Regions from separate parts of the Rhizobium sp. BK275 genome, predicted to be linked through region 3. Evidence: predicted binding sites of a transcription regulator. Region 3 holds the regulator's gene; each other region holds the start of a gene.
The links. Region 3 encodes PhoB, which activates phosphate uptake and scavenging genes when phosphate is short. Its sites were predicted from a motif close to TGTCATNNANCTGTCAT; they were not measured.
Positions count from the first base shown of each region.

Region 1 (2,263 bases), 350 kb from region 3:
GGCCGCCTTCGAGATCCTCAAGTTCGATCACGACAGTCGTGGAACGGTCGGGATATTCCTGCGTGCCTGATGCAAACAGGCCGAAGGTGGAAAACGTCATACCGGCTTCGACGAAAGCGAAGCGCGCCTCGGCCTTTTCGGCGGTCACGGGTGCGCCGGCGTGGAAGCCGAGCCATTCCGGCACCGCCGACTTGGCAAGCCCCGCAGAAAGCCAGACCGGCGTGTCATGGTCGCAGAGCGTCAGGCCGATTGCACCGGCGGCAATGCCAAGCGGCGCAGGAGGTACAACGTCAGGCGTGACGGTCTGGATCGTGCCGGGCCGGGCCATGCCGTCCATCAGCATCTTGAACACGCTCTGCGCATTGAAAACCGGCTCAGCGAAGCCGCCGGTCAGAACGTCGGTCTTGAGGCCCATCAGTCTTCTCCCCGAACCATGGTGAAGAAGTCGACGCGGGTTGCGGACGTTTCTTCAGCCTTGCGATTGGTGTCATCGGCGACCCGCCGGGCGATCGGCGAAAGCAGCCTTTCCTCGACGAAGCCCCTGGTTGCCTCCTCCTGCCAGAGCGCATCGAAGATCGCGGAAAGCCGTGCCTTCTCACTGTTGGTGCCGAGCGCCTGAGCGTGACCGACTGAGCCGGAGGCAAGGCGCACCGTTGCGCGCGTCACCGTCACTTCGCCGAGATTGAAGGGGGCGCCGCCGCCGCCGATGCGGCCGCGGACCATGACGAGGCCCGTCTCCGGGCCGCGCACCGGCTGCACGACCGGCTTCTCGGCAAGCGCATCCCACGCCGCCTGCAATTCCTGTGTCTCGGCGCGGGCGAGCAGATCGACGGTGCGTTTACGCCCGTCATCCGTTCGCGCCGCAGCTTCCGTCTTCTCCGCTGCCGTCATCATCTTTTCCTCGAAATGTCTATTGATATAGACAACCATACAAGCTATGCCTATCCCTAAATCGGCGAGGTGACAAGCGTGTGACACGGCGCGTCCGAAATTGGCTGGCAGGGGTGTAATGGCAGGAATAAAGCAGGTGCAGCGTCAGACGGGGGTGGCGCTCTGGCGCCAGATCGCCGACAGGATCCGCGAGGCGATCAGCAGTGGCGCTTACGACGAAACGGGCATGGTGCCCCCGGAAACCGTTCTGGCGCTGCAGTTCGGGGTCAACAGGCACACCGTCCGCAGCGCGCTCGCCGCCCTGGCGCAGGAAGGCATCGTACGCGCGGTGCAGGGTCGTGGCACGCTGATCGAGCGCAAGGAACGCCTGAATTTTCCGATCAGCCGCCGCACCCGCTTCACCGATGGTATCAGGGATCAGGCGCGCGAGACGCGCGCGCTCCTGCTTGGCCATGCCGAGGAGGAGGCGGATTCAGAGGTGGCCCGCTGGCTGCACCTGGAGCAAGGCACGCCGGTGATCCGGCTGGAAACGGTGCGCGAAGCAGATAAACGTCCGGTTTCCCGCGCCACGAGCTGGTTCCCGGCCGCGCGCTTTGCCGGTATCGGCGAAGCCTACCGGACGGCGGGATCCATCACCAAGGCCTTTGTCGCCCTCGGCTTGTCGGATTATGTGCGCGCCACGACGGAGATCACTGCCGCTCACGCCGATTCCGGCGATATCGCCGATCTGGGACTGACGCCGGGTGCTGTCCTCCTGATCACCAAGGCACTGAACACCGATCTGGAGGGCGTGCCGGTGCAATATTCGATCAGCCGTTTTGCCGCCGATCGCGTCCAGTTCACCATCGAAAACTGAAAATGAAAAGGCCGGGCGCGAACCCGGCCTTGAACTCTATCGATGCCTGATCGCGATCAGTGCGCGCCGGACATGTCGCCGAGCACTTCCTTGGAAGCGACGGTGGAATCGGCCTTCAGCTTGTAGACCATCGGCACGCCGGTCGCGAGATTGAGCGACAGAACCTGCTCGCGGGTGAGTTTGTCGAGAACCATGACGAGCGAACGAAGCGAATTGCCGTGCGCGGCGACCAGCACCTTTTCGCCACGCAGGACGCGCGGAAGGATTTCCGTCAGATAGTAAGGCCAGACGCGGGCGCCGGTGTCGCGCAGGCTTTCGCCGCCCGGAGGCGGAACGTCATAGGAGCGGCGCCAGACATGCACCTGCTCTTCGCCCCACTTGGCACGCGCGTCATCCTTGTTGAGGCCGGAGAGATCGCCGTAGTCGCGCTCGTTCAGCGCCTGGTCGCGGATCGTCTCGAGATCGGGCTGGCCGACCTTGTCGAGGACGAGCTTCAGCGTGTGCTGGGCGCGCACC
Region 1 is NZ_JACHZL010000002.1:120,338-122,600, forward strand. It holds gene phnH (phosphonate C-P lyase system protein PhnH) at 1-415, opposite strand, end outside; gene phnG (phosphonate C-P lyase system protein PhnG) at 415-891, opposite strand; gene phnF (phosphonate metabolism transcriptional regulator PhnF) at 1,010-1,747, shown strand; gene FHT82_RS06460 (2,3-bisphosphoglycerate-dependent phosphoglycerate mutase) at 1,804-2,263, opposite strand, start outside.
Region 1: phnF (phosphonate metabolism transcriptional regulator PhnF) is a predicted target of PhoB. The motif match lies at 961-977, and genes of this name have one in related genera.

Region 2 (2,263 bases), on a different contig from region 3:
TGCAGGCCGAAGAACAGGAAGGCGATGAAATTGAAGAAGGCGGCCCAGGCGACGGCATATTGCGGCCTCAGCACCCGGGTGGAGACGATCGTCGCGATCGAGTTTGCCGCATCATGCAGCCCGTTCAGAAAATCGAAGAACAGCGCCACGCCGATCAGACCGACCAGCAGCGGAAGGGAGAGAGAGGCTTCCATCAGACGTTCTCGATGACGACGCCGCTGATTTCGTTGGCCACGTCCTCGAACCGGTCGACGATCTTTTCCAGGTTGGAGTAGATCTCGCTGCCGATCATGTAGGCCATGGCATTGCCGTTGGCGCCATGCCGGCGATAGAGCTCCTTCAGCCCCTCGTCATGCAGTTCGTCGGAGCGGCCTTCCACCCGCGTGATCTCCTCGGCGATCGACGACAGTTGATGGGCATTGGCGCCGATCTTGTCGAGCAATCCGATCGCCTTCTGCATCAGGGCCGCCGCCTTGACGATCTCGCCGCCCATTTCCTGCATCAGCGGATCGAAGCTCGATTGCTCGAACAGGCGGATGATCTTCACCGTCTTGTGCATCATGTCGATCGCGTCATCCATGGACTGGATCAGGTCCTTGATGTCGCCGCGGTCGAAAGGCGTGATGAAGCTGCGGCGGATGGCGAGCAGCACCTCGCGGGTGATCTGGTCGGCATCGTCCTCCAGCGCGACGATACGGTCGCAATTCTCCTCGACATTTTCGCCCTTCAGCAGCTTCTCCATTGCCTCGGCTGCTGCCACCACGGTTTTCGCATGCCTGCAGAACATCTCGAAGAAGCGGTCCTCCCGCGGCATCATCTTGCGAAACACGCTCATCATCTCGGGCGATCCTTCCCTTTTTGGACGACTGTCGTAGGAGACTGTCATAAATCTGTCATAAAGCGTCGCAGGCAATTGATCGAAAAAGTAAATTTTGACAATGCTGGATGTCATGAAATCCAATAAAAAAGGCGCGAAATCCCGTGCCGGCACATCCCAGCCACTGTTGAAGCAGCTTGCCGCGAGGCCCGAGAAGCTTTTCTCCGGCGCCTTTCGCCAGCAATATGGCGCGCTCTGCTTCCGTCGCCGCAGTGCCGATCCCGATAGCAAGCCCCCCGCAAGCAAGGGTCCCGAGATCGATATCCTCGTCGTCACCACGCGCGACAGCGGCCGCTGGATCATTCCCAAGGGCTGGCCGATGAAAAAGAAGAAGCCGCACGAAGCGGCCGCCATCGAGGCGTGGGAGGAAGCCGGCGTGCGCGGAACGGTCAGCAAGCACCCCGTTGGCCGCTATACCTATCTGAAGGAACTGGACGACGGCGACGTCGTGCCCTGCATCGTCGATATCTTCCAGATCGAAGTGGAGGCCGCACAAAACGAATTCAGGGAAGTCGGCCAGCGCGTGCTGGACTGGGTCAGCCCGGACGAAGCGGCAAGGCGCGTGCGCGAACTCGAACTGAAATCCCTGCTCGTCGATTTCCGCCCTCGGGATGGCAAGGGGCGGCGTAAGAAGAAGAGCTGATTGGCAGACATCCGCGTCCCGTCATTTCGCACTTACAACCATCACCTGTTTGACGCCGCGCCGCCATCATTAGGCGGCGGATAAGCCGCAATTCGAGTTCAGCTTCGCGCAACTGGCAGGAATTGGCCTGCCCGAATGGGGAAACACCGATGCCCGGAGCATCGAGCGCGCGCATGCAGACAGGCTTTCACGCGATTTTCATCCTGTTGGTTCTCTGCCTGCGACCAGCAGTCGGGATGCCGCGATGTCCTCCGCAGAATGAGCTGCTGGCAAAGGCGAAGGTGGTGGTCGAGGCCAGCGTGAAATCGCTTTTCATCGGCGAATCCGGTTTGATCGTGACGAACGAATTCCCGACCCGGATGATCCGGGCGGATCTGGAGATCAGGAGAGTCATCAAGGGCGAATTCGCCGGAAAGGAGGTGACGGTCTATGGCGCAATGTTTCCGCCAGGACCGTACCGGGAGTTGAGCCTCATGGCATTACTGGCTGGGTATGATGGTCATGACACCTTCGAGTGGGAGCTTTCATCTTACGAGATCGGCGATACCGGCATGTCGTTCTTCGTAATGAGCGACTGCATCTACTACAAATTTCCCGACCTCATCACCAATCCGCAATGAGAGATCATCAATAGAGCCCTACTCCCGGTCGCCTCGCTTCTCCTGCGACATGAGCTGGCTGAGCGTGGCCGCCGGGATCGCATCGGCGGCATAGGTAAAGGTGCCCGATGATTTCACTTCCTC
Region 2 is NZ_JACHZL010000007.1:112,586-114,848, reverse strand. It holds gene FHT82_RS21730 (inorganic phosphate transporter) at 1-194, opposite strand, end outside; gene FHT82_RS21725 (DUF47 domain-containing protein) at 194-838, opposite strand; gene FHT82_RS21720 (NUDIX hydrolase) at 951-1,520, shown strand; gene FHT82_RS21715 (hypothetical protein) at 1,670-2,140, shown strand; gene FHT82_RS21710 (isocitrate lyase/phosphoenolpyruvate mutase family protein) at 2,159-2,263, opposite strand, start outside.
Region 2: FHT82_RS21725 (DUF47 domain-containing protein) is a predicted target of PhoB. The motif match lies at 881-897, and genes of this name have one in related genera.

Region 3 (2,263 bases):
GGGTGCCAATGGAGATCGATCCAAAGCAGATGACAATGGGGTTCGTCGGGACGGGCACGATTACCGAGGCCGTCGTCACCGGATTGGGCAAGACAGCGTTTCGCGACACACCGATCGTGCTGTCACCGCGCAGCGCAGGCGTCGCCGCCCGCCTTGCGGCGGCAAACCGGAATGTAACGATCGCTGTGGGCAACCAGGATGTTCTCGACCGCTCCGATCTCGTATTTTTGGCAGTGAGGCCGCAAATTGCCGAGGAGGTCATCCGCTCGCTCCGATTTCGGCCGGGCCACCATGTCATCAGCTTTGTCGCGGCCACGCCCATGGATCAATTGCTGGCGTGGATCGATCAGCCGGTTCGCCTGAGCCTGGCAATTCCACTTCCGTTCGTCGCAGATCTCCAGGGGGCGACCGCGATCTACCCGCCCGACGAGGTTTCCCACACCCTCTTTTCGGCGCTCGGAACGGCGATCCAGGTTGAAGACAAGCAGGAGTTCGAACTTCTCGCGGTGGCGAGCTGCCTGATGGCCACCTATTTCGGCATCCTGGACGCGACGTCGACCTGGCTACAGAGCAAGGGGCTCTCGGGAACGGCTGGCGACGCCTACCTCCGTCAATTGTTTTCCGGCCTCGCCCATGCTGCCCGTTCAAAACCTGTCGCGAGTTTCGATGAACTCATCGACGAGCATTCGACCAAGGGCGGATTGAATGAACAGGTGCTCGAAGACTTTCGCGCGTTTGGCGGCGCGGCGGCTCTGCAAAAGGCTCTTGATCGAATTCTTGTGCGCATCCGTCTGTAGAAGGCAGATCCTCTCGAGGTTGGCTTTCGGCGCCTGGTGTCGGCTTTCACAAGAAGCTGGGGGTGCCGAATAGACAAACGGGCCGCCCGGCAAGCGAGCGACCCGTCTGGACCTCCGATCACTCGGATCAGGCTTCCATGGAATATCCCGCGCCACGAACGGTGCGGATGACATCCTGCATGTTGGAGAAGTTCAGCGCCTTGCGCAGGCGGCCGACATGGACGTCGACCGTGCGCTCGTCCACATAGATATCGTGGCCCCAGACGCCATCCAGAAGCTGCGAGCGGGAGAAGACCCTGCCCGGCGACGACATCAGGAATTCGAGCAGGCGGAATTCGGTCGGGCCGAGGCGGACTTCGCGGCTCTTGCGATGAACGCGATGGGTTTCGCGATCGAGCTCGATATCCCCGCACTTCAGAACGCTGGAAAGAACCTCCGGACGAGCACGACGCAGCATCGCCTTGACGCGGGCAACGAGTTCCGGCGTGGAGAAGGGCTTGACGACATAGTCGTCCGCGCCAGTCGAGAGACCGCGAACGCGTTCGCTCTCTTCGCCGCGCGCCGTCAGCATGATAATCGGCAGACGTTCGGTCTCCGGCCGCATGCGCAGCCGGCGGCAGAGCTCGATACCGGAAACACCCGGCAGCATCCAGTCAAGGATGAGCAGGTCCGGCGTGCGCTCCTGAAGCCGGATTTCGGCCTCGTCGCCACGAAGGATCGTATCCACCTCGAAACCTTCCGCTTCGAGGTTGTAGCGGAGAAGCACGCTCAGCGCCTCTTCATCTTCAACAACTGCAACTCTTGGGATCATGCGTGTCAGTCTCCTAATGCATGATCCTTAAACCGGGGGTGATTTAAGCAAGGGATCATGCAGGAACTCGGAATTGGCTGCACTTAAAGCGTGTCGCGATCATTCGGATTCGCTGCCGCGCTTTAAGCTTTTTTCGCATGTCGTTATCGCAAAACCGCTGCACACTTTTGCGCGACATGCTTTGGCGCGCCCCGCATGGGACGCGCATGCAATCGGCGGATCAGGATTACTCCGTTACCGCACCGACGGTATTGGAGCTGTCGTCCTTCGGACGCTCGCCCTCCGGCTGGGCGCCGGTCGCCATGTAGTAGATCGTCTCGGCGATGTTGGTCGCATGGTCGCCGATGCGTTCGATGTTCTTGGCGCAGAAGAGAAGATGCGTGCAGCTCGTGATGTTGCGCGGATCTTCCATCATGTAGGTCAGGAGTTCGCGGAACAGCGAGGTGTACATCGCGTCGATCTCGTCGTCGCGTTCGCGGATGGACTTGGCCTTGTCAGCGGACCGCGTCGTGTAGACGTCGAGCACTTCCTTGAGCTGGACGAGCGCCAGTTCGGAGAGATGCTCGAGACCGCGGGCGAGCTTGCGCGGAACGCCGGTGCTTTGGACGGCGATGACGCGCTTTGCGGTGTTCTTGCCGAGGTCGCCGACGCGCTC
Region 3 is NZ_JACHZL010000002.1:470,247-472,509, reverse strand. It holds gene FHT82_RS08210 (pyrroline-5-carboxylate reductase) at 9-797, shown strand; gene phoB (phosphate regulon transcriptional regulator PhoB) at 925-1,608, opposite strand; gene phoU (phosphate signaling complex protein PhoU) at 1,835-2,263, opposite strand, start outside.